2 regions of the Amycolatopsis lexingtonensis genome follow, and region 1 is predicted to be linked to the other one. Evidence: riboswitches for the same ligand, from Rfam matches in the RefSeq annotation. Region 1 holds a riboswitch; the other holds the start of a gene.
What was found. Region 1 has a riboswitch for S-adenosylhomocysteine ahead of ahcY (adenosylhomocysteinase). Riboswitches for the same ligand answer to the same signal wherever they lie in the genome.
Positions count from the first base shown of each region.

Region 2: another riboswitch for S-adenosylhomocysteine. It lies ahead of metH (methionine synthase); the one in region 1 lies ahead of ahcY (adenosylhomocysteinase).

Region 1 covers NZ_JADBEG010000001.1:1,330,468-1,342,510, reverse strand. Annotated here, with positions in the region: gene H4696_RS06580 (DUF222 domain-containing protein) at 1-609, opposite strand, end outside; gene H4696_RS06575 (GTP cyclohydrolase II) at 977-1,588, opposite strand; gene H4696_RS06570 (LysE family translocator) at 1,701-2,330, shown strand; gene H4696_RS06565 (cobalamin-independent methionine synthase II family protein) at 2,383-3,444, opposite strand; gene H4696_RS06560 (DUF3040 domain-containing protein) at 3,694-3,957, shown strand; gene H4696_RS06555 (DNA polymerase IV) at 3,973-5,004, shown strand; gene H4696_RS06550 (TetR/AcrR family transcriptional regulator) at 5,001-5,648, opposite strand; gene H4696_RS06545 (AurF N-oxygenase family protein) at 5,737-6,627, shown strand; gene H4696_RS51155 (hypothetical protein) at 6,685-7,338, shown strand; gene H4696_RS51150 (GNAT family N-acetyltransferase) at 7,335-7,820, shown strand; S-adenosyl-L-homocysteine riboswitch at 7,853-7,929, shown strand; gene ahcY (adenosylhomocysteinase) at 8,012-9,472, shown strand; gene H4696_RS06525 (hypothetical protein) at 9,593-9,748, shown strand; gene H4696_RS06520 (cation efflux transmembrane domain-containing protein) at 9,777-10,433, opposite strand; gene cmtR (Cd(II)/Pb(II)-sensing metalloregulatory transcriptional regulator CmtR) at 10,418-10,735, opposite strand; gene H4696_RS06510 (hypothetical protein) at 10,981-11,190, opposite strand; gene ku (non-homologous end joining protein Ku) at 11,265-12,043, opposite strand, start outside.
Region 2 covers NZ_JADBEG010000001.1:2,472,581-2,484,623, reverse strand. Annotated here, with positions in the region: gene H4696_RS11490 (sugar porter family MFS transporter) at 1-835, shown strand, start outside; gene H4696_RS11485 (TIGR03619 family F420-dependent LLM class oxidoreductase) at 988-1,845, opposite strand; S-adenosyl-L-homocysteine riboswitch at 2,140-2,218, shown strand; gene metH (methionine synthase) at 2,233-5,862, shown strand; gene H4696_RS11475 (FAD-dependent monooxygenase) at 5,844-6,995, opposite strand; gene H4696_RS11470 (PI-PLC domain-containing protein) at 7,049-8,443, opposite strand; gene H4696_RS50760 (helix-turn-helix transcriptional regulator) at 8,712-11,276, shown strand; gene H4696_RS49945 (putative sodium/potassium/calcium exchanger) at 11,407-12,043, shown strand, end outside.

The DNA of each region.
Region 1 (12,043 bases):
CAGCGCGTCAAGCAGCGCGCTGGCGCGGGTGCCGGTCTCATCGTCGAAGCGGCCGGTGAGTTCCCAGGTGCCAGTGCGTTTGCGGCGCAGGGACAGTTCCCGTACCGGGATGACAGGCTCGGCGTCCTCGGGGGCAGTGCCGTCGGGGTCGAGGTGGGCCAGGATCCGGGCGCCAAGGGCGGCGACTTGTTTGTGGCCGCCCTCGGCGGCGAAAGCGAGTAGGTCCGCCTCGGCCGACTCGCGATGAGAGGCGGGGATCCGGGTGACGGCATCGATGATGGTGTCGATCATCGGGGTGCTCAACCGGCCGGCCAGCGCAGCGATACCGGTGGCCGGGGCAACGGCGGGGGTGGCGTCGAGAGAGTGGGCGGGGTGCAAAGCCTGGGCTCGCTTGACGACCTTGTCGGCGGCGGCGCGCGGGAGGTCGGCGAGATGCTCCAGCAACCGGGCGGCGGAACGGTAGCCGAACAGTTCCAGCACACCACGGGATTCGATTTCCACCAGCAGCGCACCGATTTCCGCTTCGGCGGACCGCACCACGGTGAGCAGCGAAACGAGGCGGTCGGCCAGGGCCTCCGCGTCCGCTTGCCACACCGTTTCTCTGTCCACACACCAAGATTACCGACGATCGATCATCTGTTCATCACACGATCGAGGTAACTGTTCAGATCATTTCGATGCTTTTCGGCAGCCAAAGGCAGCCAGTACAGTGAGATCGCAGGCGAACATCAGCACCTGATGCCGATCAGTCGCACAGGCGCAGCAGCAGACCAGGACGCTGACCCGCACGGCAAACCCATCGAGTGGACAGCGACCGTGATGAGGAAACGGGCGACCCGCGGATCCGCCGTCCCGCCCATGGCGCGTCGTCGAGGATCGTGTCCGGATTTCCCACAGCGACTAGGTCACTCCGGGCCGCTTGCCCAGCATCGACGGGTTGCCCGGCCGATCGGCCGAAACCGAACATCGCGTGGAATCAGCTGGCGATCCCGGGCAGGCTCAGCGTGTGCCCGGTCTGCTCGGCCTTGGCCCGCAGGTACCGCACGTTGCTGTCGGTCGCGAAGACCCCGGTGGGCACCTGCTCCCGCACGGAAATCCCGGCGGCCCGCAGCTGAGCGGCCTTGTCGGGGTTGTTGGAGAGCAGATCGACCTCGCCGGCCCCGAGCGCCTTGAGCATCTGCGCGGCGACGGCGTAGTCCCGCGCGTCTTCGGGCAGCCCGAGCGCGGCGTTGGCGGCGTAGGTGTCGAGTCCGCCGTCTTGGAGGGCGTAGGCGTCGAGCTTGTTGTAGAGCCCGATCCCCCGCCCTTCCTGCCGCAGGTAGAGCAGGTAGCCCCCGGTTTCGGAGATCCGCTGGACGGCTTCGGCCAGCTGCGGGCCGCAGTCGCAGCGGGCGGACCCGAAGACGTCGCCGGTGAGGCATTCGGAGTGCGGGCGGACGAGGGGGACGTCACCGGGGGTGCCGAGGACCAGGGCGAGGTGCTCACCACCGTCTTCGAGCCCGCGGAAGGTGACGGCTTCGGCGTCGACCTCGAGACCACCGTGCAGCCGGAGCGGGATCCGCACCCGGGTCCGCACCTCGGCCGTCACGTCGTCACCCCTGGAATCGCCCACAAGATCGACCCTACACGAAGTTCAAATTCGAACCTGAGAGGTTCGGCACGCGGGAAAACCGGTGGCGGCCCGGCCGTAGGCTCACCCCATGATCCCCGGCACCACCGCGGCCTCCTTCCTCCTCGTCGTCGTCCTCGGCGCGATGTCCCCCGGCCCGGACTTCGTCGTCGTCACCCGCTCCGCCCTCACCGGCGGCCGGCGCGCCGGGATCGCCGCCGGGCTCGGAATCGCCCTCGGCGTCTTCGCCTGGGTCGTCGCGATCGCCCTCGGCGTAGCCGCCGTCCTCACCGCGTCCGCCATCGCCTTCACCGTCGTGAAGCTGGTCGGCGCCGCCTACCTCGTCTTGCTCGGCGTCAAAGCCTGGCTGGCCGTCCGCCGCGGCGAATACCGGGACCTCGGCGACGACAACCCGGAGCCGCTCAAGGCCACCGCGGCCTTCCGGCAGGGACTGTTCACCAACCTGCTCAACCCCAAGGTGGCCGTCTACTTCCTCGCCCTGCTCCCCCAGTTCCTCCCGGCCGACGGCTCCACCCTGCAGACCCTCGAACTCGCCGCGATCGCCACCGCCGGCACGGTCCTGTGGTTCGTCACCCTCGCCGTGGTCGTCGGGGCACTCAAGAAGGTCTTCCGCGACGGCCGCGTCCGGCGCGGGCTCGACGCCGTGCTCGGGAGCCTGCTCGTCGCGCTCGGCCTGAAGGTCGCCGCCGAGACGGCCTGAGCCGAAACGGCGTGAGCCCGGGGCGGCATCCCCGGGCGCACGCCGCCGGGGCTCAGCCGAGTTTCTCGGCCGCCAGCCGGGTGCCTTCCACCCGGGCCTTGATCTTCGCGAACGCGATGTCACGCGAGGTCGACGTGTCGTCGGCGAACGGGGAGAACCCGCAGTCGTCGCACGTCCCCAGCCGGTCCGCCGGCACGTACCGGGCCGCCGCCAGGACGCGGTCACGGACCTCCTCCGGGGTCTCCACCCGCGGGTCGATCGGGTCGGTCACGCCGACGAAGACCCGCTGGTCCGCCTTCAGGTTGTCGGCGATCGTCGCGAGCGCGCGATCCGGGTCCGACTCGCTGGCCAACTGGACGTAGAAGCGCCCGGCCCTCAGGTCGAACAGCGCCGGCAGCAGGCCCGCGTAGTCGACGTCGAGGCTGTGCACCGAGTCCTGGTCGCCGCCCGGGCAGGTGTGGACGCCGATCTTCGCGCGCTCCTCGGCGGTGAACCGGTCGAGGACCGCGTTGTTCAGGTCGACGAACTGGCGCAGCAGGCCGCCGGACGGGTCCAGCTTCAGCGAGAGCCGTCCCTCGGTGAAGTCGATCTGGACGCTGTCCGCGCCCGCGTCGAGGCTGCGCCGGATGTCCGCTTCGGCCTCGTTCACCAGGTCGGCGACGAACTGCTCCTGCGAGTACCCCTCGATGCCGTCGGCCGGGTAGATCAGCGAGACGGCCGAAGCCGCGATCACCGCCTGCTTGACCGGCTTGCCCGTGAGCGCCTTCGCCCGGGTCAGGTACTCGTCCGCGTGGGTCGCGTAGCGGAACGGGCCCGCGGTCAGCCGCGGCAGCTGCCGGGTGTGCCCGTCGGCGAACGGGATGACGACGCCGTCCGGGGCCAGCGCGGTCAACCCGGCCAGCGGGTACGTCGCGAAGCTCGGCTTGCCCTGCTCGCCGTCGGTCAGCACCGGTGAGCCGGTCTCCTCGAACCGGCGGATCGTGTCGGCCAGCGCGCGGCTCTCCAGCTCGGCGAGCGCGGCGGCGTCGATCCGCCCGGCGGCGAACTCCCCGAGTCCTTCGACGAGGTACGCCGGGCGCGGGATGCTGCCGATCGGTTCGGTGGGCAAGGTCATCGAGGTCCTCCAGCTGCTTGAAGGTTCCGGCGCGCGGAAGAGGACGCAACGGCCCCCTCCGTCACCCGGGGCCGTCACCGGCCACGTTCGAGAGGCAACTTAACGTGCTCGCGGGCGGTCACGGAGCGCGGATCACCCGGTCGGAGCAGCAAAAAGCACGAAATCAGAAGGCGTTCGGCGGTTCGTTCGGAGGACGATTGGGTATTCGCTCTGGCGATACGGCGGGTACGGCGCCGAAGGAGTACCCCGATGCTCAGTCACCACGATCGCACCGAGCTCGAGAAGATCGAGCGCAGTCTGGAGCTCAGCGACCCCGACCTGGCCACCGCGCTGCGCGAGGGCAAGCGGCCGAAGTCGCGCGCGCTCCGGAGCACCGTCCTGATCGTCTTCGACATCATCGCCGTGAGCCTGCTGGTCGTGGGGCTGGTCCTGCCCGACCCGGGCGTGACGCTGTGCGGGATCCTCGCGCTCACCGGCACCGTCTGGACCCACGTGGCGCGGCACCGGATCTGAGGCGAGACTGGCCCCGTGAAGTGGGTCCTGCACGTCGACCTCGACCAGTTCATCGCCGCGGTCGAGATCGCCCGGCACCCGGAGCTCGCGGGCAAGCCCGTCGTCGTCGGGGGCAACGGCGATCCCGCCGAACGGGCGGTGGTCGCGACCGCGTCGTACGAGGCCCGCGAGTTCGGCATCCAGTCCGGCATGCCGCTGCGGCTCGCCGCGAAGCGCTGCCCGGACGCCGTCTTCCTGCCCAGCGACCCGGACGCCTACCTCGAGGTGTCGGCGCGCGTGATGGCGGTGCTGCGGGAGTTCCCGGTCGTCGTGCAGGTGCTCGGCTGGGACGAGGCGTTCCTCGGCGCGGAGACCGGCGACCCGGAAGCGCTGGCCGCCGAGCTGAAGGACGCCGTGGCCCGCGAGACGGGGCTGTCGTGCGCGGTCGGGATCGGCGACAACAAGCTGCGGGCCAAGCTCGCCACCGGGTTCGGCAAGCCGGGCGGGATCTACCGGCTGACGCAGGAGAACTGGTGGGCCGTGATGGCCGAGCGCCCGACCGACGCGCTGTGGGGCATCGGCGGCAAGACCGCGAAGAAGCTGGCCGGGCTCGGCATCCGCACGGTGCTCGACCTGGCGGGCGCGGACGCGGCGGAGCTGGCCGCCCGGTTCGGCCCGAAGACCGGACCGTGGCTGCGGCTGCTCGGCGGCGGCATCAGCGACGCCGACGTGAGCGCGACCCCGTACGTGGCCAGGTCCCGCAGCCGCGAAACGACGTTCCAGCGCGACCTCACGGACCCGGCGGAGATGGCGGCGGAGGTCTCGGCGCTGGCCAAGCGGGTCACGCAGGACGTCCTGGACGAAGGCCGCCCGGCGGCGCGGATCGCGGTCAAGGTGCGGTTCGTGCCGTTCCTGACCCACACGCACAGCATCACCCTGCCGGCGCCGACGTCGGACGCGGCGGAGATCGACCGGGCCGCGCGCGAGGTGCTGGGGATGTTCGAACTGACCCGGGCGGTACGGCTGCTGGGAGTCCGAGCCGAGTTCGCGCGTGAAGACGAAGACTAGAACTCTTCGGGCAGCGGCAACGGCTGGTCCGGGTCCAGCTCGACCCCGCCCGCCTTCAGCGTGTGGTCCAGCATCGCCCAGATCGTGCCGGTCAGCTGGTCGGTCAGCTGGGCCAGGCTGAGCGCGCCCGGGTGGTCGAGCCACCGGGTCGTCGCCGACTCGACGTAGCCGACCAGGCCGAACGCGATCGTGTCCGCCGGGGCCGGGTCGAGGCCGAACGCCGTCAGGTACCCCGAGAACAGCCCGCTGAGGTGGCGGGCGATCGTGCCGCGGACGTCGGTCTGCGCCGGCTGCGTGCGGGTCAGGTAGCGGTGCAGGGATTCGTGCTCGGTCAGCCAGCGCAGGTGCGTCGAGATGACCGTCGCGATCATCTCGTGCGGTGACCCCGAGGGGTGCCACAGCGGCGCGAGCTCGGCCGTCACCAGCTCGGCCGCGCGCTCGGCGATCGCGCGCTGGAGGTCGGCCGCGTCGGCGAAGTGGCGGTACAGCCGCGTGCGGGCCACGCCGGCGCGCTCGGCGATCTGCTCGGTCGAGACCTCCGGGCCGTGCTCGGCGATGGCCACCAGGGCCGCTTCGACGAATTCCGCGCGCCGCCGCTCCTGCTGGCCCGCCCAGCGCGCCGCCCGTCCGTCGACCTTGGTCACCCGGGAAGCCTACTCAAGTCCGGCGAGCCGGTGTACGCTCGCCGAAGTAACTAGTACAGCATGTACCCCCTACTTTCCGGAGGCCGCCATGGGCGTCGAGGCCCAGGACCGGGATGTCACCGCGGCTCGCCTGCTCAAGAGCTCCGCGAAGAACTCCTACGACCCGTACGTCGACATCGACTGGGCCGCGCCGCTGGCCGAGGGCAAGGCCTACATGCCGCTCGAGCGCGTCTCCCTCTACGGCACGGACCTCTGGGCGAAGCTGACGCCGGAGCAGCGGATCGAGCTGTCCAAGCACGAGATCGCCAGCATCATGAGCGTCGGCCTGTGGTTCGAGATCGTCCTCATGCAGCTGCTCGCCCGGTACGTCTTCGACCTGGACGCGCGCAGCGAGCACGCGCAGTACGCGATGACCGAGATCGGCGACGAGACGCGGCACTCGGTGATGTTCGCCCGCACCGCCGAGCGGCTCGGCGTCCCGCGCTACGGCGTCCCGAAGGTCGTGCACCGCGCCGCCAAGGTGTTCGGCGCGACCGCGGCCGGGCCGTCGATGTTCGCCAGCGTGCTGGTCGCCGAGGAGACCACCGACCGGCTGCAGCGCTCGATGATGGACGACGACGGCATCCAGCCGCTGATCCGCTCGGTCAACCGCATCCACGTCGTCGAGGAGGCCCGGCACGTCCGGTTCGCCAAGGAAGAGGTGCTGCGGGAGACGCCGAAGCTGTCGAAGGCGGCGCTGCAGCGGCACCGGGTGCGCACCGCGCTGGTCGCGTTCGGCGTCATCGACAGCATGGTCGACCCGCGGATCTACCGCAGCGTCGGGATCGACCCGCGCGAGGGCCGGGCCGCGGCGCTGGCGAACCCGCACTTCCACGAGACGCGCCGCTGGATGGCCGAGAAGATCGTGCCGTTCCTGCGCGACGCGGGGCTGATCGGCGGCCGGTCGGAAGGCATCTGGCGGCGCGCGCATCTCGTTTGAGGCACTTACGGCGGAATTCCCTTCGCGCCGATTGCCCGGTTCCGCCACGATGCCCGGGTGACCGAAGAGTTCCCCGCCGCCGCGGCACCGCCGCCGCGCTCGCCGTTCGCCCACCCCGTCTTCGCGGGCTTGATCGGGGTCATCGTCGGCGCGGTGCTGGTCGGCGTGCCGTGGGTGGTGCTGAGCCTGCTCGGCGGGCCGAGCGGGCACGCGCTGACCGCGCCGTCGAGCCTGGGCGGGCTCGGCCGGGCCCAGGACACGCTCGCGAAGTTCGACGTGGAGAAGAGCAAGGTCCAGGTCGCCCGGGTCGACAAAGCCGACCGGGAAACGGCCGCCCGGACGTCGGCGGCTTACGGCGGCGCGGGCGCGGTGGTGCAGCAGTACCAGGACGACCGGCTGGAACGCAGCTTCCAGCTGATCGCGGTGCGCGCGGGGTCGCCGGAACTGGTGGCGCCGTACGAGGACGCCGAGGAACTCGGCCTGGCCGCCCCGAGCACCGAGCTGGTGCGCGTCGGCGCCGTGCAGTGCCTGGTCCACAACGACGCCGCGCCCGTGGGCTCGACGCCGGACCCCGGCCGGTCGTTCGTCACCAACTGCCAGCGCAGCGGCCCGGACCTGACCGTCGCGCTGCGCAGCATCTCGGCCGAGGGCAACCGCGACCCCCGCGAGCTCGCCGGGATCGTCGAAGAAGCCTGGAAGGAACTTTCGTGACGACCACCGTCCGGCCGGCCCGCGCCGAAGACGAAGCCGTGCTCGCCAAGATCGACGAGCGCACGTGGGACGCCACGGTGTCCCCCGCTCCCCCGCCGCCGCCCGGCACGCCGTTCTTCGACGAGGACGCGCGGCCGGAGAACTTCCTCGTCGCCGAGCACGACGACGTCGTCGCCGGGTACGTCCGGCTCGCCGCGGGGTTCGGCATCCCGGCCCACGCGCACGTGCTGGTGCTCGGCGGGCTCGCCGTCGACCCGGACCGCCAGGGCCTCGGCATCGCGGGACGGCTGGTGGACGCGGCCGCGGCGGAGGCGCGCCGGCGCGGGGCCCGCAAGCTGACGCTGCGCGTGCTGGGTCACAACGCCGCCGCCCGCCGGGTCTACGAGCGGTCCGGGTTCGTCGTGGAAGGCGTGCTGCGCGGGGAATTCCGCATCGACGGCACCGACGTCGACGACGTTCTCATGGCCCTTTCGCTCGCTTGACAGCTTCGCCGCGGCTTTGCCATCCTGGGTCCCGGGCCGAGAGGCGCTGCGACGGAACTCTTTCCGCCACGCTCGGCCCGCGACACGCATCCAAGGGCGCCTCCCGCGAGGGAGGTGCCCTTTTTGCGTTGTCACTTCGGTGAGTCCTCCCGCGCGCTCCGCAACCAGCCGTCAGGAAAAGAGCTCGAGGAATGAGTGACAAACTCGCACGCCGCAACGGTCTCGACTTCGCCGTCGCCGACCTTTCCCTCGCCGACGCCGGCCGCACCCAGCTGCGGCTGGCCGAGCACGAGATGCCCGGCCTGATGGCGATCCGCCGCGAGTACGCCGCCGCCCAGCCGCTCAAGGGCGCGCGCATCGCCGGGTCGCTGCACATGACGGTGCAGACCGCCGTGCTGATCGAGACCCTCGTCGCGCTCGGGGCCGAAGTGCGCTGGGTCTCCTGCAACATCTTCTCCACCCAGGACGAGGCCGCCGCGGCGGTCGTCGTCGGCCCCGAGGGCACGGTCGACGCCCCGTCGGGCACCCCCGTGTTCGCCTGGAAGGGCGAGACGCTCGAAGAGTACTGGTGGTGCACCGACCAGCTCTTCGCCTTCGCCGGCGGGAAAACGCCGAACATGATCCTCGACGACGGCGGCGACGCCACCCTGCTCGTGCACAAGGGCGTCGAGTTCGAAGCAGCGGGCGCCGTCCCGCAACCGTCCGAAGAGGACCCGGAGGAGTACCGGATCGTCCTCGAGACCCTCCGCGCGAGCTTGGCCGCCGACGGCGACCGCTTCACCCGGATGGCCAAGGAGATCCGCGGCGTCACCGAGGAAACGACCAACGGCGTCAAGCGGCTCTACAAGCTCGCCAAGGACGGCGAGCTGCTCTTCCCGGCGATGAACGTCAACGACTCCGTGACGAAGTCCAAGTTCGACAACAAGTACGGCATCCGGCACTCCCTTGTGGACGGCCTGAACCGGGCCACCGACGTGATGATCGGCGGCAAGCGCGTCGTCGTCTGCGGCTACGGCGACGTCGGCAAGGGCGCGGTCGAGGCGCTGCGCGGCCAGGGCGCCCGGGTCTCGGTCACCGAGATCGACCCGATCTGCGCGCTCCAGGCGTCGATGGACGGGCTCGACGTCGTCGAGCTCGACGACGTCATCGCCACCGGGGACATCTTCATCACCACCACCGGCAACTTCGGCATCATCTCCGCGGACCAGATGAGCCGCATGAAGCACAACGCGATCGTCGCCAACGTCGGGCACTTCGACAACGAGATCGACATGGCCGGGCTGGCGAAGCTCCCGGGCATCGTGAAGAAGGAGATCAAGCCGCAGGTGCACGAGTGGGCGTTCCCGGACGGCCACTCGATCATCGTGCTCTCCGAAGGCCGCCTGATGAACCTCGGCAACGCGACCGGCCACCCGTCGTTCGTGATGTCGAACTCGTTCACCAACCAGGCGATCGCGCAGATCGAGCTGTTCGCCAAGCCCGGCGAGTACGCCACCGACGTCCACCGGCTGCCGAAGCACCTCGACGAGAAGGTGGCCCGCCTGCACCTCGACGCGCTCGGGGTGAAACTCACCAAGCTCACGAAGCAGCAGGCGGACTACATCGGGGTCGACGTCGAAGGACCGTACAAGCTCGATCACTACCGGTACTGATCCGAGATTGCTCCGTTTGACGCAGTTTGCGGCACCGGGAAAGTGGCCATCCTCCCCGTGACAGCGCATCCGCCCGGCCGGCATGCCGGACGGGTCCCATGCGAAGGAGTGTGTGTCAAAGTGATCGTTCTCGGTGTAATTCTCTTGATCATCGGGTTCATCGTGGGTATCCCGGTGCTTTACACCATCGGCATCATTCTCGCGGTGGCCGGCGTGGCACTGGCCATCTTGGGCGGCACCGGCCGCCGGATCGGTGGGCGTGCGCACTGGTACTGATTCCGCAACCGGCCCGCGGCCTGGCGCGTCAGCAGCAATGCTGGCCGCGCCAGGCCGTTCGGCCTTCGTTCACCGCCACCGCGGCGATCGCGAGCGCGACCGCCGGGTCGGCCCACCACCAGCCGAACAGGGCGTTGAGCAGCAACCCCGCCAGCAGGACCGCGGAAAGGTAAGTGCAGAGCAAAGTCTGCCGCGAATCCGCGACCGCGCTGGCCGACCCCAGCTCCCGCCCGGCTCGGCGCTGCGCCGCGGACAGGGCGGGCATCACCGCGAGCGAAACGGCCGCGAGCACGATTCCGGTCCGCGAGGTTTCCGCCGCGGCACCGCCGAAGAATGTACTGACGGCCTCGATCGTGACGTAAACCGCGAGCGCGAAAAACGACAGGGCGATCGCTTTCAGCGCCCGCCTTTCGCGGCTTTCCGGGTCCGCACCGGAAAACTGCCAGGCGACCGCGACGGCGGAGGCGACTTCGATCACGGAATCGAGCCCGAAACCGATCAGCGCCCCCGAGGAAGCCGCGCTCCCCGCGGCCAGCGCGACGACCGCCTCTACGACGTTGTAAGTGATGGTCGCCGCCACGAGCAGCCGGACCCGGCGCACCAGCACCGCCCGGCGGTCCGGCGCCACCGCGAGCGGCGCGCAGCACCCGTCCGAGCACCCGGGGCTCGTCACGCGGGCTCGCATTCGGCCCGCGGCTCGACCGCGAGCACGACGTGGACGAGTTCCCGCAGCGCGCGGGCCAGGTGCGCGTCGGCGATCTCGTACCGCACCTGACGCCCTTCGTAGCCGGCCACGACGAGCCCGCAGCCGCGCAGGCACGACAGGTGGTTCGAGACGTTCGACCGGCTCAGGCCGAGTTCGGCCGCCAGCCGCCCGGGGTAGGCGGGACCGTCCAGCAGCGCGGTCAGGATCCGGCAGCGGGTCGGATCCGACAGCGCGCGCCCGATCCGGGCGAGCGCCGCTTCCCGTGTCTCACACGTCACCATGCGCTGAACTGTACATCATTCGCTGACATATCCACACCGGACAGCGGCGAAAATAAAGGGTCCTCCGGCTCCGAGGGGGAGGGAGAGCCGAAGGACCCCGTTAGTGTTAGCACATCGCCAAGCCCGTGTACACGGCTGCATACACGATCGTGTTACCGCGCTGACACCGTCCTGACGCCACGAAGGCCTCCCCGGCCGGTGCGCGTCACCCGGCGGGAAGGCCTTCGCGGATCCTGGCGGGAGGCTCAGGAAGCGTGGCGCAGCAACGATTTCTCCGGCGCCGCGGCGGCACACCCGCAGCCGCCGAGCGCCGGGCAGTCGACGATCAACGCGTGCCGCACGCGGTCGGCGTCCACACAGGCCGGATCGGTGCACTCGGCGAACCCGCCTTCCGGGTGCACCACCAGCGTGCCGTGGCAGTGGTCGATCCGCGCGGCACAAGAAGCGCATTCCATGACTCCTTGGTACCACCGGGAAGCGGGCGGCCGCGGGACCACGGCGGCGTGTCGGCGCGACCACCCGTCCGGGGTCAGGCGGACTTCGGGGCCCGCTTCCGCGGCGCCGCCTTCTTCTTCGCCGGCTTCGCGTCCTCATCGGACGCTTCCGAAGTGGACGCCTCCGAAGTGGACGCGCGCGACTTCTTCGCCGCGTCGACGCTGGCCTGCAGCGCCGCCATCAGGTCGACGACGTCGGCCTTGGCGGTGACCGCCGCGGGCTTGGTCGTCTCCTCCCCCGCGACCTTGGCCTCGATCATCTCCTCGAGGGCCTCGCGGTAGTGGTCGTGGTACTTCTCCGGCTCGAACACCGGCTCGGCCAGCGAGTCGATCAGCGAGCCGGCCATCGACAGCTCCTGCGGGCGGATCTGCGGCGGGTCGTCGCGCAGGAACGGGAAGTCGGGTTCGCGGACCTCGTCCGGCCACAGCATCGTCGTCATCACCAGCACGTCGGCGTGCACCCGCAACACCGCCATGCTCTCCCGCTGCCGCACCGCGACCTTCGCGATCGCCACCTGGCTCGACTTGTGCAGCGCGTCCCGCAGCACGACGTACGGCTTCACCGCGTTCTTCTGCGGCTCCAGGTAGTACGTCCGGTCGTACTGGATCGGGTCGATCGACTCCAGCGGCACGAACTCGAGCACGTCGATCGTGCGCTGCGAAGGCAGCGGCAGCTCGGCCATCTCGGCGTCGGTGATGACGACCATCTCGCCGTCGGGCAGCTCGTAGCCCTTGGCGATCTCCGGGTACGGGACCTCGGCGCCGTCGATCGTGCAGAACCGCTTGTACTGGATGCGGCCGCCGTCGGCCTCGT
Region 2 (12,043 bases), 1.1 Mb from region 1:
GCTGGCGTTCCTGCCCGAGACCCCGCGCTGGCTGGTGAAGAACGGCCGCGAGGAGGAGGCCCGGCGGGTGCTGGCCAGCGCCCACGGCAACTCGGTGAACCTCGACGAGGAGATCTCGACCATCCGCGACGTCATCCGGATGGACACCGAAGAGAAGCCGCGCTTCCGCGACCTGTTCACCGGCTGGGTGCGGCCGATGCTGTTCGTGGCCCTGCTGCTCGCGGTGGGCCAGCAGTTCAGCGGCGTCAACGCGATCAACGCCTACTTCCCGACCATGCTCATCGGGCTCGGCTTCGCCACGCAGGCCGCGCTGCTGTCCGGCGTGCTGCTCGGCGTCACGAAGTTCCTGTTCACCGCGTGGGTCGTGTTCGTGGTGGACCGCTGGGGCCGCAAGCCGCTGCTGCTCATCGGCAACGTGATCATGGTGCTGACGCTCGCCGCGGCGGGGCTGATCGTGCTCAACGTCCACGACACCGGCCTGCGCGGCATCCTGATGCTGGTGATGATGGTGCTCTACCTGGTCGGCTACGAACTCGGCTGGGGCGCGGTCGTCTGGGTGATGATGTCCGAGGTCTTCCCGCTCAAGGTCCGCGCGACGGGCATGAGCGTGAGCAGCGTGGTCCTCTGGGCGGCGACGGGCATCGTGAGCGCGGTGTTCCCGATCATCTCCGACCCGAAGTCCCTCGGCATCGGCGGCTCGATGTTCCTGTTCGCGGGTATCAACGTGGTGCTGTTCGTGCTCACGAAGTGGCTGGTCCCGGAGACGAAGGGCCGCACGCTGGAGCAGATCGAGCTCGACCTGCGCGCTCGTCAGGGCATGAGCGTCAAGAGCTGACGCGCTCGACGGCCGCCTCGCGAGGCCCGGTGGTGTCTTGAATGAGTCATTCAGGTCTTGAGGGGTCCTGAATGACTCATTCAAGACCTTTGCGGTCGGCTTCGGCCCGGGGCGGTGGGCGGTGTCAGTGCGCTGGGCGGCGAAGGCTGCGCTCAGCCCACCGGGGCGGCCAGGCCCAGTTTGCCGGCGAGGCGGCCGACCCACGCTTCGACTTCTTCCGGCGCCCGGTCCGGCAGCCCGAAGATCGTCTCGGTCACGCCGAGCGAATCCAGGTGCGCCAGGCGCTCCGGATCCGGCCGTTCGCCGAGCGCGCAGATCCGCGGCCGCCCGGCGCGGCCCTCCTCGGCCCAGATCCGGTGGAGCAGGGCCACGTGCCCTTCGAGGTCGGTGTCCGCCGGCGTGGTGATCCAGCCGTCGGCGTGGCGGGCGATCCAGCGGAACGTCTTCTCCGTCGGGCCCGCGCCGAGCAGCACCGGGATGTGCGGCTGGACCGGCTTCGGCCACGCCCAGCTCGGCCCGAACGACACGAACTCCCCGTCGTAGGAAGCTTCTTCCTCCGTCCACAGTGCACTCATCGCCTCGAGGTACTCCCGCAGCGCGGTGCGGCGGCGGTTGCCGGGCACGCCGTGGTCGTTCAGCTCGTCGACGTTCCAGCCGAAGCCCGTGCCGAGCGTGACCCGTCCGCCGGAGAGGTGGTCGAGGCTCGCGATCGTCTTGGCCAGGGTGATCGGGTCGCTCTCCACCGGGAGGGCGACCGCGGTGGACAGCCGGATCCGCGACGTCACCGCGGCGGCCGTCGCCAGCGCGACCCACGGGTCGAGGGTGCGGCTGTAGCGGTCGTCGGGCAGGGACGCGTCGCCGGTGCGCGGGTGCGGGGACTCCCGCTTCACCGGGATGTGCGTGTGCTCGGGTACGTAGAAGGTGGCGAACCCGGCGGCTTCCGCGACGCGCGCGGCGGCCGCCGGGGTGATGCCCCGGTCGCTGGTGAACAGCACGATTCCGTAGTCCACGACGCGAGCGTATTAGAACGTGTTTCAGTTTTCAAGGTTGGCCGGATGCCGCGGAGGGTCGCCGGTCGAGTACCCTTGGTGACCTTGTCCAGTGCCGGTCGAGCCGCGCTGGACGCGGCGCGAGTAGGCAGACGGGGAGCAGAGCGGCGGGGCGCGGCACCGGCACGGTGGAGGGGCCCGTGACGAACGGGGAGGCAACGTGTCGATCCTTTGTGGACAAAGGCTGTCCCACTCAGTGGACCCCCGGGCGGGGCGGGATGGCGTGCGCGGCCGGAGATCCGATACCGTGGACCACAGGCCGAGAGGCGCTGCAACGGACCACCGGGTCCGCCACGCTCGGCCGGGATTGACCAACCAAGGGCGCCTCCCGACCAAGGGAGGCTGCCGGTGAGTACCCCGCGAGAGCACGAAGCACGCCTGCGCGAGCTGTTCGACCAGCGGGTGGCGGTGCTGGACGGCGCCTGGGGCACCATGTTGCAGGGTGCCGGGCTGACCCCCGCCGACTACCGCGGTGACCGCTTCGGCGAGCACACCCACGACGTCACCGGCGACCCCGACCTGCTCAACCTCACCCGCCCGGACGTCATCCTCGACGTCCACCGCCAGTACCTGGCCGCGGGCGCCGACATCACCACGACCAACACGTTCACCGCCACCAGCATCGGCCAGGCCGACTACGGGCTGCAGTCCCACGTCCACGAGATGAACGCCCGCGGCGCGCAGCTCGCCCGCCAGGCCGCCGACGAGTTCGGCGGCCGGTTCGTCGCCGGCTCGATCGGCCCGCTCAACGTCACGCTCAGCCTGTCGCCGAAGGTCGACGACCCGGCGTACCGGGCGGTGACGTTCGAGCAGGTCAAGGCGTCCTACGCGGAGCAGATCGCCGGGCTCGCCGAGGGCGGCGTCGACCTGCTGCTGATCGAGACGATCTTCGACACCTTGAACTGCAAGGCCGCGATCGCCGCCGCCCGCGAGGTGGCGCCGCACCTGCCGCTGTGGATCTCCGTGACCATCGTCGACCTCAGCGGCCGGACGCTCTCGGGCCAGACCGTCGAGGCGTTCTGGAGCTCGATCGAACACGCCAAACCGCTGGTCGTGGGCGTGAACTGCTCGCTGGGCGCCGAGGAGATGCGCCCGCACGTCGAGGAGCTCGCCCGGATCGCCGACGCCTACGTCGCCTGCCACCCCAACGCCGGGCTGCCGAACGCCTTCGGCGGCTACGACGAGACGCCGGAGCAGACCGCCGGGCTGATCGGCGGGTTCGCCCGCGACGGCCTGGTCAACCTGGTCGGCGGCTGCTGCGGCACCGGCCCGGCCCACATCGCGAAGATCGCCGAAGCCGCGAAGGGCGTCGCGCCGCGCGAGGTGCCCGCAGCGCGCACGCACACCCGGTTCAGCGGTCTGGAGCCGTTCGGCATCGGCCCCGACACCGGGTTCGTGATGATCGGCGAGCGCACCAACGTCACCGGCTCCAAGCGGTTCCGCCGGCTCATCGAGTCCGACGACCACCAGGGAGCCGTGGACGTCGCGCTCGAGCAGGTCCGCGGCGGGGCCAACCTGCTCGACGTCAACATGGACGCCGACCTGCTCGACTCCGAGCAGGCGATGACCACGTTCCTCAACCTGATCGCCACCGAGCCCGAGGTGGCCCGGATCCCGGTGATGGTCGACAGCTCCAAGTGGAGCGTGCTCGAAGCCGGGCTGCGCTGCCTGCAGGGCAAGGGCGTGGTCAACTCGATCAGCCTCAAGGAGGGCGAGGAGCCCTTCCTGGCCCAGGCCCGCGTCATCCGCAACTACGGCGCCGGCGTCGTCGTGATGGCCTTCGACGAGCAGGGGCAGGCCGACACCGCCGACCGCAAGGTCGAGATCTGCGGCCGGGCGTACGACCTGCTCACGCAGAAGGCCGGTTTCGCGGGCGAGGACATCATCTTCGACCCGAACGTGCTCGCCGTCGCCACCGGCATCGCCGAGCACAACGGCTACGCGAAGGCGTTCATCGACGCGCTTCCCCGGATCAAGGAACGCTGCCCCGGCGTGCACATCAGCGGCGGCATCTCGAACCTGTCGTTCTCCTTCCGCGGCAACGACGTCGTCCGCGAGGCGATGCACTCGGCGTTCCTGTTCCACGCCGTGCAGGTCGGCCTGGACATGGGCATCGTCAACGCCGGCCAGCTCGCGGTCTACCAGGACATCCCGAAGGACCTCCTCGAACTGGTCGAGGACGTGCTGTTCGACCGCCGCGAGGACGCGACCGACCGGCTGGTGGCCTTCGCCGAGAACGTCAAGGGCAGCGGCACCAAGCGCGTCGTCGACCTGTCCTGGCGCGAAGGTTCGGTCGGGGAGCGGCTGTCCCACGCGCTGGTGCACGGCATCGTCGACTTCATCGAGGACGACACCGAAGAGGCGCGGCAGCAGCTGGCCCGGCCCCTCGACGTCATCGAGGGCCCGCTGATGGACGGCATGAAGATCGTCGGCGACCTGTTCGGCTCCGGCAAGATGTTCCTGCCGCAGGTGGTCAAGAGCGCGCGCGTGATGAAGCGGTCCGTCGCCTACCTCGAGCCGTTCATGGAGGCCGAGAAGGAGAAGGCGCGCCAGGAGGGCCGGCTCGCGTCGACCGGCGGCCAGGGAAAGATCGTGCTCGCCACGGTGAAGGGCGACGTCCACGACATCGGCAAGAACATCGTCGGCGTCGTGCTGGGCTGCAACAACTACGAGGTGATCGACCTCGGCGTGATGGTGCCGGCCGGCAAGATCCTCGACACCGCGGTCACCGAAGGCGCCGACGCCGTCGGGCTCTCCGGGCTGATCACGCCGTCGCTTGACGAGATGGTCGCCGTCGCCACCGAGATGCAGCGGCGCGGGCTGAAGCTGCCGCTGCTGATCGGCGGCGCCACGACGTCGAAGCAGCACACCGCGGTCAAGATCGCCCCGGTCTACGACAACGCGACCGTGCACGTGCTCGACGCCTCCCGCGTGGTCGGCGTGGTGTCGGACCTGCTTGACCCGGACCGCTCGATCGCGCTGGCCGAGAAGAACCGGGCCGACCAGGAGGTGCTGCGCGAGCAGCACGCGAACAAGCAGCGACGCCCCATGCTCACCCTCGAGCAGGCCCGCGCGAACCCGGAGCGGGTGTCGTTCGACGAGCTGCCGACCCCGGAGTTCACCGGCGTGCGCGTGGTCGAGCCGGGCATCCCCGAGCTGCGCGAGATGATCGACTGGCAGTTCCTGTTCCTGGCCTGGGAGCTCAAGGGCAAGTACCCGGCCATCCTGGAGCAGCCGGTCGCGCGCGAGCTGTTCGACGACGCGAACGTGCTGCTCGACCAGATCATCGAGGACGGCAGTTTCACCGCGAAGGGCGCGTACGCGTTCTGGCCCGCGCACCGCGAGGGCGACGACATCCGGCTCGACGGCGAGTACGTCCACGTCGGGTTCCCGATGCTGCGGCAGCAGACGTCGAAGCCGGCCGACCGCGCGAACCGGTGCCTGGCCGACTACATCGCGCCGGCCGGCGACCACCTGGGCGGCTTCGCGGTGGCCATCCACGGCGCCGAGGACCTGGCCGCGCGGTACGAGGCCGAGCAGGACGACTACAAGGCGATCATGGTCAAGGCGCTGGCCGACCGGCTCGCCGAGGCGTTCGCCGAGCACATCCACCTGCGGGCCCGCCGCGACTGGTTCGAGCCCGACGCCCAGCCGCTGCTGGAAGACCTGCACGCGGAGCGGTTCCGCGGCATCCGCCCGGCGCTGGGCTACCCGGCCAGCCCGGACCACAGCCAGAAGCGCGAGCTGTTCGAGCTGCTCGAGGCGGACGAGCTGGGCATGGCGCTGACCGAGTCGTACGCGATGACGCCCGCGGCGAGCGTGTCCGGGCTGATCTTCGCCCACCCGGACTCCCGCTACTTCACCGTCGGGCGGCTCGGGCGCGACCAGATCGAGGACTACGCACGGCGCAAGGGCGTCGAAGTGGCCGAGGTCGAGCAGTGGCTGCGGCCGAACCTCGCCTACGAGCCCGGGGCGTAGTCCTTCAGCTCGATGCCGGTGGCGAACTTGTCGGTCGCCTTGAGCATCAGGCCGAGCAGGAAGCGGGACCTGAACGTCCAGTCCCGGAGCTTGATCCGCAGCGGTGACGGCGGCGCGAGGAACGGGCCCGCGCTGCCGCGCTGCGAGATCTTCGCGTAGCCGCGAAACAGCTCTTCGTAGCGGGCGAAGGCGGCTTCGTGGTCGCCGCCGGCGGCGAGGAGTTCCCCGGCGAGGACGTACGCGCCGACGATCGCCAGGCCGGTCCCGAAGCCGCCGAGGGTGTTGCCGTAGGCGGCGTCGCCGAGGAGCACGACGCGGCCGCGGGAGTAGCGATCGATCGTGACCCGGCTGAGGGTGTCGAGGTAGAACTCGCGGGCCTCGGGGAGCTTCGCGATCAGCTCGGGCACCCGCCAGCCCGCTCCCCGGTAGGCGTCGGCCAGCAGTTTCCGCTGCTGCGCGGTGTTCGTGCGGTCGTAGTCGAGTTCCGGCGAGGCGAAGACGAAGAACGCCGACGCCTTCGGCCCGCCGACGGCGATCATCCGGCCCGGCTCGTTGTACATCACCGCGTCACCGTCGGCGACGTCTTCGCCGAGTTCCGCCAGCGCGTAGTGGTACCCGAGGTACCGGACGTAGTCGCGTTCCGGGCCGAACGCCAGCCGCCGGACGGTCGAGTGGATCCCGTCCGCGCCGACGACCAGGTCGAACCGGCGCGGGCCGGAGTGGGCGAAGGTCACGTCGACGCCGTCCGCCGTCTCGGTCAGCGACTTGATCGTGTCGCCGAAGAGGTATTCGCAGTCCGTGTGCGCGTAAAGGATTTCCGCCAGGTCGCCGCGGCGGATTTCGATCTCGCCGCCGGTGAATTCGCCGGGGATGACCGCCCGCGGTTTTCCGGCGGCGTCGATGATCGTCTGGTCCTGCCCGCCGGTCTGGCGCGCGAGGACGTCGTCGAGGATGCCCATGCGCTCGAGCACGGTCCGGTGGGTGGGGCCCTTGAAGTCGACGGCCTGCCCGCCGGGCCGCACCGCCGGCGCGCGTTCGACGACGGTGACGGTGCAGCCGTAGCGGGTCAGCCAGTGGGCCAGCGCGGGGCCGGCGATGCTCGCGCCGGAGATCAGGATGGTGAGGTTCTTCATGTCGCCGAGCTTCGCCAGGGGCGCTTACCGGCCCCTGACGAAGCACTGACGGCCTACTCGGCGGCGCCGGTCAGCAGCGACTGGTACCAGGCGTCGTACGGGTGGTTGGTCGCCGGGTAGTTCGCCAGGGGCGTCGTCGCCTCGCTCGCCGAGTCGAAGTCCCAGCCGCGGACCAGCTTGCCCGACTGCCGGGCCGAGGTGATGAACGCCGACTCGGTCGCGGGTGCGCCGTAGAACAGCGCGCCCTGCTGCAGCTCCGCGCTGTCGCCCTTCTGGAACTCGTCGAACGCGACCTGCCGGTAGCGGATCCGGTCGCCGGCGACGCTCGCGGTGTCGGCGCGCAGCGTGTTCGACGGCGTCGGGCCGTCGGCGCCGGTCCACACCCGCACGCGCCGGGCGCCGCTGGTGGCGGTGTCCTTGGCGAAGCGCGCGTCGGACGTCTTGGCGTTGCCGGTCCAGGACACGGTGGTGGCCGACAGCGCGCCGTTCCACGTCCAGTTCTGGCTGCTGCTCTGGCTCTGGTGGATCTCCCGCAGGTGCGTGGCGTCGGTGAAGGCGACTGTCGGCTGCACGCCGTTGTCGTACTGGTGGGACGCCTGCCAGGTGATCTCGCCGTCCGCGCCGAGCTTGCCGACGTGGTACCAGAGCGTGGTCGCGCTCTGCGACTGGTGGACTTCGACGAGGTCGCCGTTGTCGTTCAGTGCGACGGCCGGGGTCTGCCCGCTGTCGTACTTGCCGTGGCGCAGCCAGGTGACGCGGCCGTCGGCGCCGTAGGTCCCGGTCCAGTACCAGAGTGCGCCGGCGCCGGAGTCGTGCACCTCGACGATCTGGCCGCGCCCGTTGAGCGCGACCGCGGGGTGGTAGCCGACGTCCCGCTTGTACTCCGCGCGGCTCGTGCCGTCGCCCGACAGCAGCGGCAGCACGCGCCCGCGCAGCGCGTCGACCGTGGGCTGCCCGGCGTAGTCCGGCGCGCGCAGCAGCCGGCCGCCGAACACCGACTCCAGCTCCTGGTTGACGGCGGTGAGGTTGCCGGCCGCGAACGAGGGGTTGTCGGTGAGGTCGTCCTTGAGGTCGAGCATGACGACGATCGGCGCGGCGGCCGGGTGCTGCGCCGACCAGGTGTTCACCACGGTCAGCCAGTCGCGGAGGTCGTTCGACGCCGGGTTGCCGCCGCTGTGGTCGACGAGGTTGCCGGGGGAGTCGTGGCCGACCCCGTAGTCGTGGGTGGTCGCGTAGCCGTTGTCGTGGACGTCGAGCTCGATGAACCGGACGCCGTGGTCGAGCTGGTAGGCGATCGAGTTCTTGGCGCCGTCGACGTTGCCCGAATAGCTGTTGTGCGTCGCCCGGAACACCGACGCGGTGAACGGCGGGCTCTCGGCGTGGGCCGTACCGGTCAGCAGCGCGGAGGCGGTGAGCGCGGCGACGGCCAGTGCGGGCAGGCGGATCATCCTCGGGTCCTCACTTCGGGGAACGGGGTGAGCCCCATCCTGGCGCCTCGGCGAGTGATTGTCTTGAATTCCGCGAAAACGGTTGATCACGGTGCCGGGAGAATAGCGGGAAAATGCTCACGGAATACCGGATCGGCCGTCCGTTGTGTCGGATTTGTCGGGCCGCCCGGCGAAATATGCCAAATCGCTGCGCGGATTCGGTACTTCGCGGTCCGCTCCGTTGTCATTATCCGGAGTACGACTGTGCGCAGGCGGGGAGGCAGTGGGTGTGGCGAACGACTGGCCGCTGGTGGGCCGTGAACAGGAACTGGCGTTCGCGCGCCGGGCACTGGCGGACACGGAGGTGTGCGGGCTGCTGCTGACCGGGCGGGCCGGGGCCGGCAAGACGCGCTTGGCCAAGGTGCTGCTGAGCGAGCTGGCCGCCGGTGGGGCGCGCACGCACTGGGTGCGCGCGATGTCGTCGGCGTCGACGATCCCGTTCGGCGCCTTCGCCCACCTGCTGCCGGGCAGCGCCGACGGCACGGCCGACCGCGCGCACCGGCTCAACCAGGTCGCCGGCCACCTCACGCGGGGCGCGGAGGGGCGGCGGCTGGTGCTGTGCGTCGACGACGCGCACCTGCTCGACGACCTGTCCGCGACGCTGGTGCACCAGCTGGCCGCGACGGCGTCGGCGTTCGTCATCGTGATCGCGCCGCACGGCGTCAGCGTGCCCGACCCGGTGTTCGCGATGTGGAAGGACCGCGTCGCCGAGCGGCTCGACGTCGGCGAACTGACCCGGGCGCAGACCATCGAGCTGGTCACCGCGGCACTGGGCGGGCGGCTCGAGGACGGGGCGGAGCACCGGCTGTGGAACCTGACCCTCGGGAACCCGCTGTTCCTGCGGGAACTCGTCCAGGGCGGGCTCGACAGCGGCTCGCTGTCGGCCACGGACGGACTGTGGCGGTGGAGCGGCGCCCTCATCGCGACACCGCGGCTGGTCGAGCTGATCGAAACCCGCACCGACCGCGTCGACGCCGACGAGCGGCGGCTGCTGGAACTGCTGGCCTTCGGCGAGCAACTGGGCAGCGAACCGCTCGTCCGGCTGGGCGCCGCCCACGTCCTCGCGTCCACCGAGCGGGCCGGGCTCGTGGTGTCCGAGCGCACCGGGCGGCGGCTGAACGTCCGCCTCGCGCACCCGCTCTACGCCGAGGTCATCCGGCGCCGGACGTCGCCGCTGCGGCAGCGCGACACCTACCGCATCCTCGCCAAGACGCTGGACATGACCGGCGCGCGGCGCGCCGAGGACAAACCGCGGCTGGTCCGCTGGCGGCTGGCCGCCGGGCTGCCGACCGACCCGCAGCTCGTCCGTGCCGCGGCGGAGACGTTGCTGCGCAAGGACTTCCCCCAGGCCGAGCAGCTGGCCGCGGAAGCCGTCCGGCTGGGTGGCGGGTTCGCCGCGAAGTACCTGCTGGCCCAGGTCCGGATCGCGGGCGGGCGGCACGCCGACGCCGACGCGCTGCTGGCCGAGCTCGCCGGCGAGACGGTGTCCGACGCGCAGCACGCGCGCGTCGCGGGGACGCGGGCGCGGAACCTGGCGTTCGGCCTGAACCGCTTCGAAGAGGCGGAGTCCGTGCTGGACACGGCCGAGACCGCGGTGTCCGGGACGCTCGACGAGCTGGTGGTCGCCCGTGCGGCGTTGCGCGCGGCGACGGGCGCGTGCCGCGAGGCGCTCGACCTGCTCGGCCCGATCCTGGACCGCAACCGGCGCGGCGACGTCCTGCGGCTCGGGGCACTGGTGGTCGCGGCCGGGGCGCTGGCCGAGACCGGGCGGACGGAGGCGTGCCTCGGCGTCGTCGAGGAGGGCCTGCTGATCACGGCCTCCGACGCGTCCGTGCCGGGATCTCGCGTGCGCTTGGAGCACGCGCGGGTGGTGGCGCTGTGCCGGGCCGGCCGCCTGGAGGAGGCCGAGGACCTGGCGGGCGCGGACTACCGCGACGCGGTCGGCGACCGCTGGGCCCCGGCACTGGCGGGCGCGGCGGCGTCCCTCGGGACGGTCGCGCTGGCGTACGGGAACGTGCGGGCGGCGATCCGCCGGCTGCGCGAAGCCTTGGCGGTGGAGGGCCACGACCAGCCGCACGAGTTCCGCCCGGCGGTGCTGAACGCGCTGGCCCGGGCGACGGCGATGGCCGGGCAGGCGGCGGACTCGCCCGGCCGCTGGGCCACGGCCTGGGCGTGCGCGTCCCGGGGCGAGCTGACCCGCGCGGTGTCGCTGGCGGCGGAGGCGGCGTCGGCGGCGGAGGCGGCGGGCCGGGCGGCGATCGCGGCCGAGATCCGCCACGACGCGGTCCGCTTCGGCGTCCCCGAGTTCTCGTCGGACCTGGACAACCCGCTGGTGTCGCTCTACTCGGCGCACGCGCGGGCGCTGTCCTCAGGGGACGCGGTGGCACTGGACGCCGTCGCGGCGAAGTTCGCCGACCTCGGGGCGCGCTTGCTCGCCGCGGAGGTCGCGGCGGAGGCGGCCCGAGCCCACCGCGCGGCGGGGAAGCTGGGGAGCGCGGTCGGTTCGGCGCAGCGGGCGCAGTCGTGGCTGGTGTCCTGTGAGGACGCTGCGACGCCGGCGCTGGCGCTGCTGGACACCCCGCTCGACCTGACGGTCCGCGAGCTGGAGATCGCCCGCCTGGTGGCGACCGGCCTGACGAGCCGAGCCGTCGCGGACCGCCTGGTGGTGTCGGTGCGAACGGTGGACAACGTGCTGCACGGCGTTTACGCGAAGCTGGGTATTTCGGGGCGCCGCGAGCTGGCTTCGGTGGTGGGGCAGCCGGAGCCGGGGAGTAATGCGGGGGACGGCCCATAGGTAGGTGACGGTGCCGGCCCCGGCGAAGCCGAGTAGGCCGCTACTCATGACCGCGGCGGTTTCCGGGCTGAGACTTGGTGACAACGGAGGGGCACGGGCTTCACCGATCCGAATGTCAGGAGTGCACAGGATGACGACTTCATCGGGCGACGTTTTCCAGAACGAGCAGGGTTCCGGTGGTTCCGGGGGGAACCAGTTCAACGAGCAGGCTTCGTCGGGTGGTCGTGGTGACATCTTCCAGAACGAGCAGGGCTCGGGTGGTTCCGGCGGGAACCAGTTCAACGAGCAGGCCTCGAACGGCGGCCGCGGCGACATCTTCCAGAACGAGCAAGGCTCCGGCCGCGGCGGCAACCAGTTCAACGAGCAGGCGTCGGCCGGCCACCACGGTGACGTGTTCCAGAACGAGCAGGGCTCGGGTGGTCACGGGGGCAACCAGTTCAACGAGCAGGCTTCGTCGGGTGGTCGTGGTGACATCTTCCAGAACGAGCAGGGCTCGGGTGGTTCCGGCGGGAACCAGTTCAACGAGCAGGCCTCGAACGGCGGCCGCGGCGACATCTTCCAGAACGAGCAAGGCTCCGGCCGCGGCGGCAACCAGTTCAACGAGCAGGCTTCGACGGGTGGTCGTGGTGACATCTTCCAGAACGAGCAGGGTTCCGGTGGTCACGGGGGCAACCAGTTCAACGAGCAGGCTTCGTCGGGTGGTCGTGGTGACATCTTCCAGAACGAGCAGGGCTCGGGCGGTCACGGCGGGAACCAGTTCAACGAGC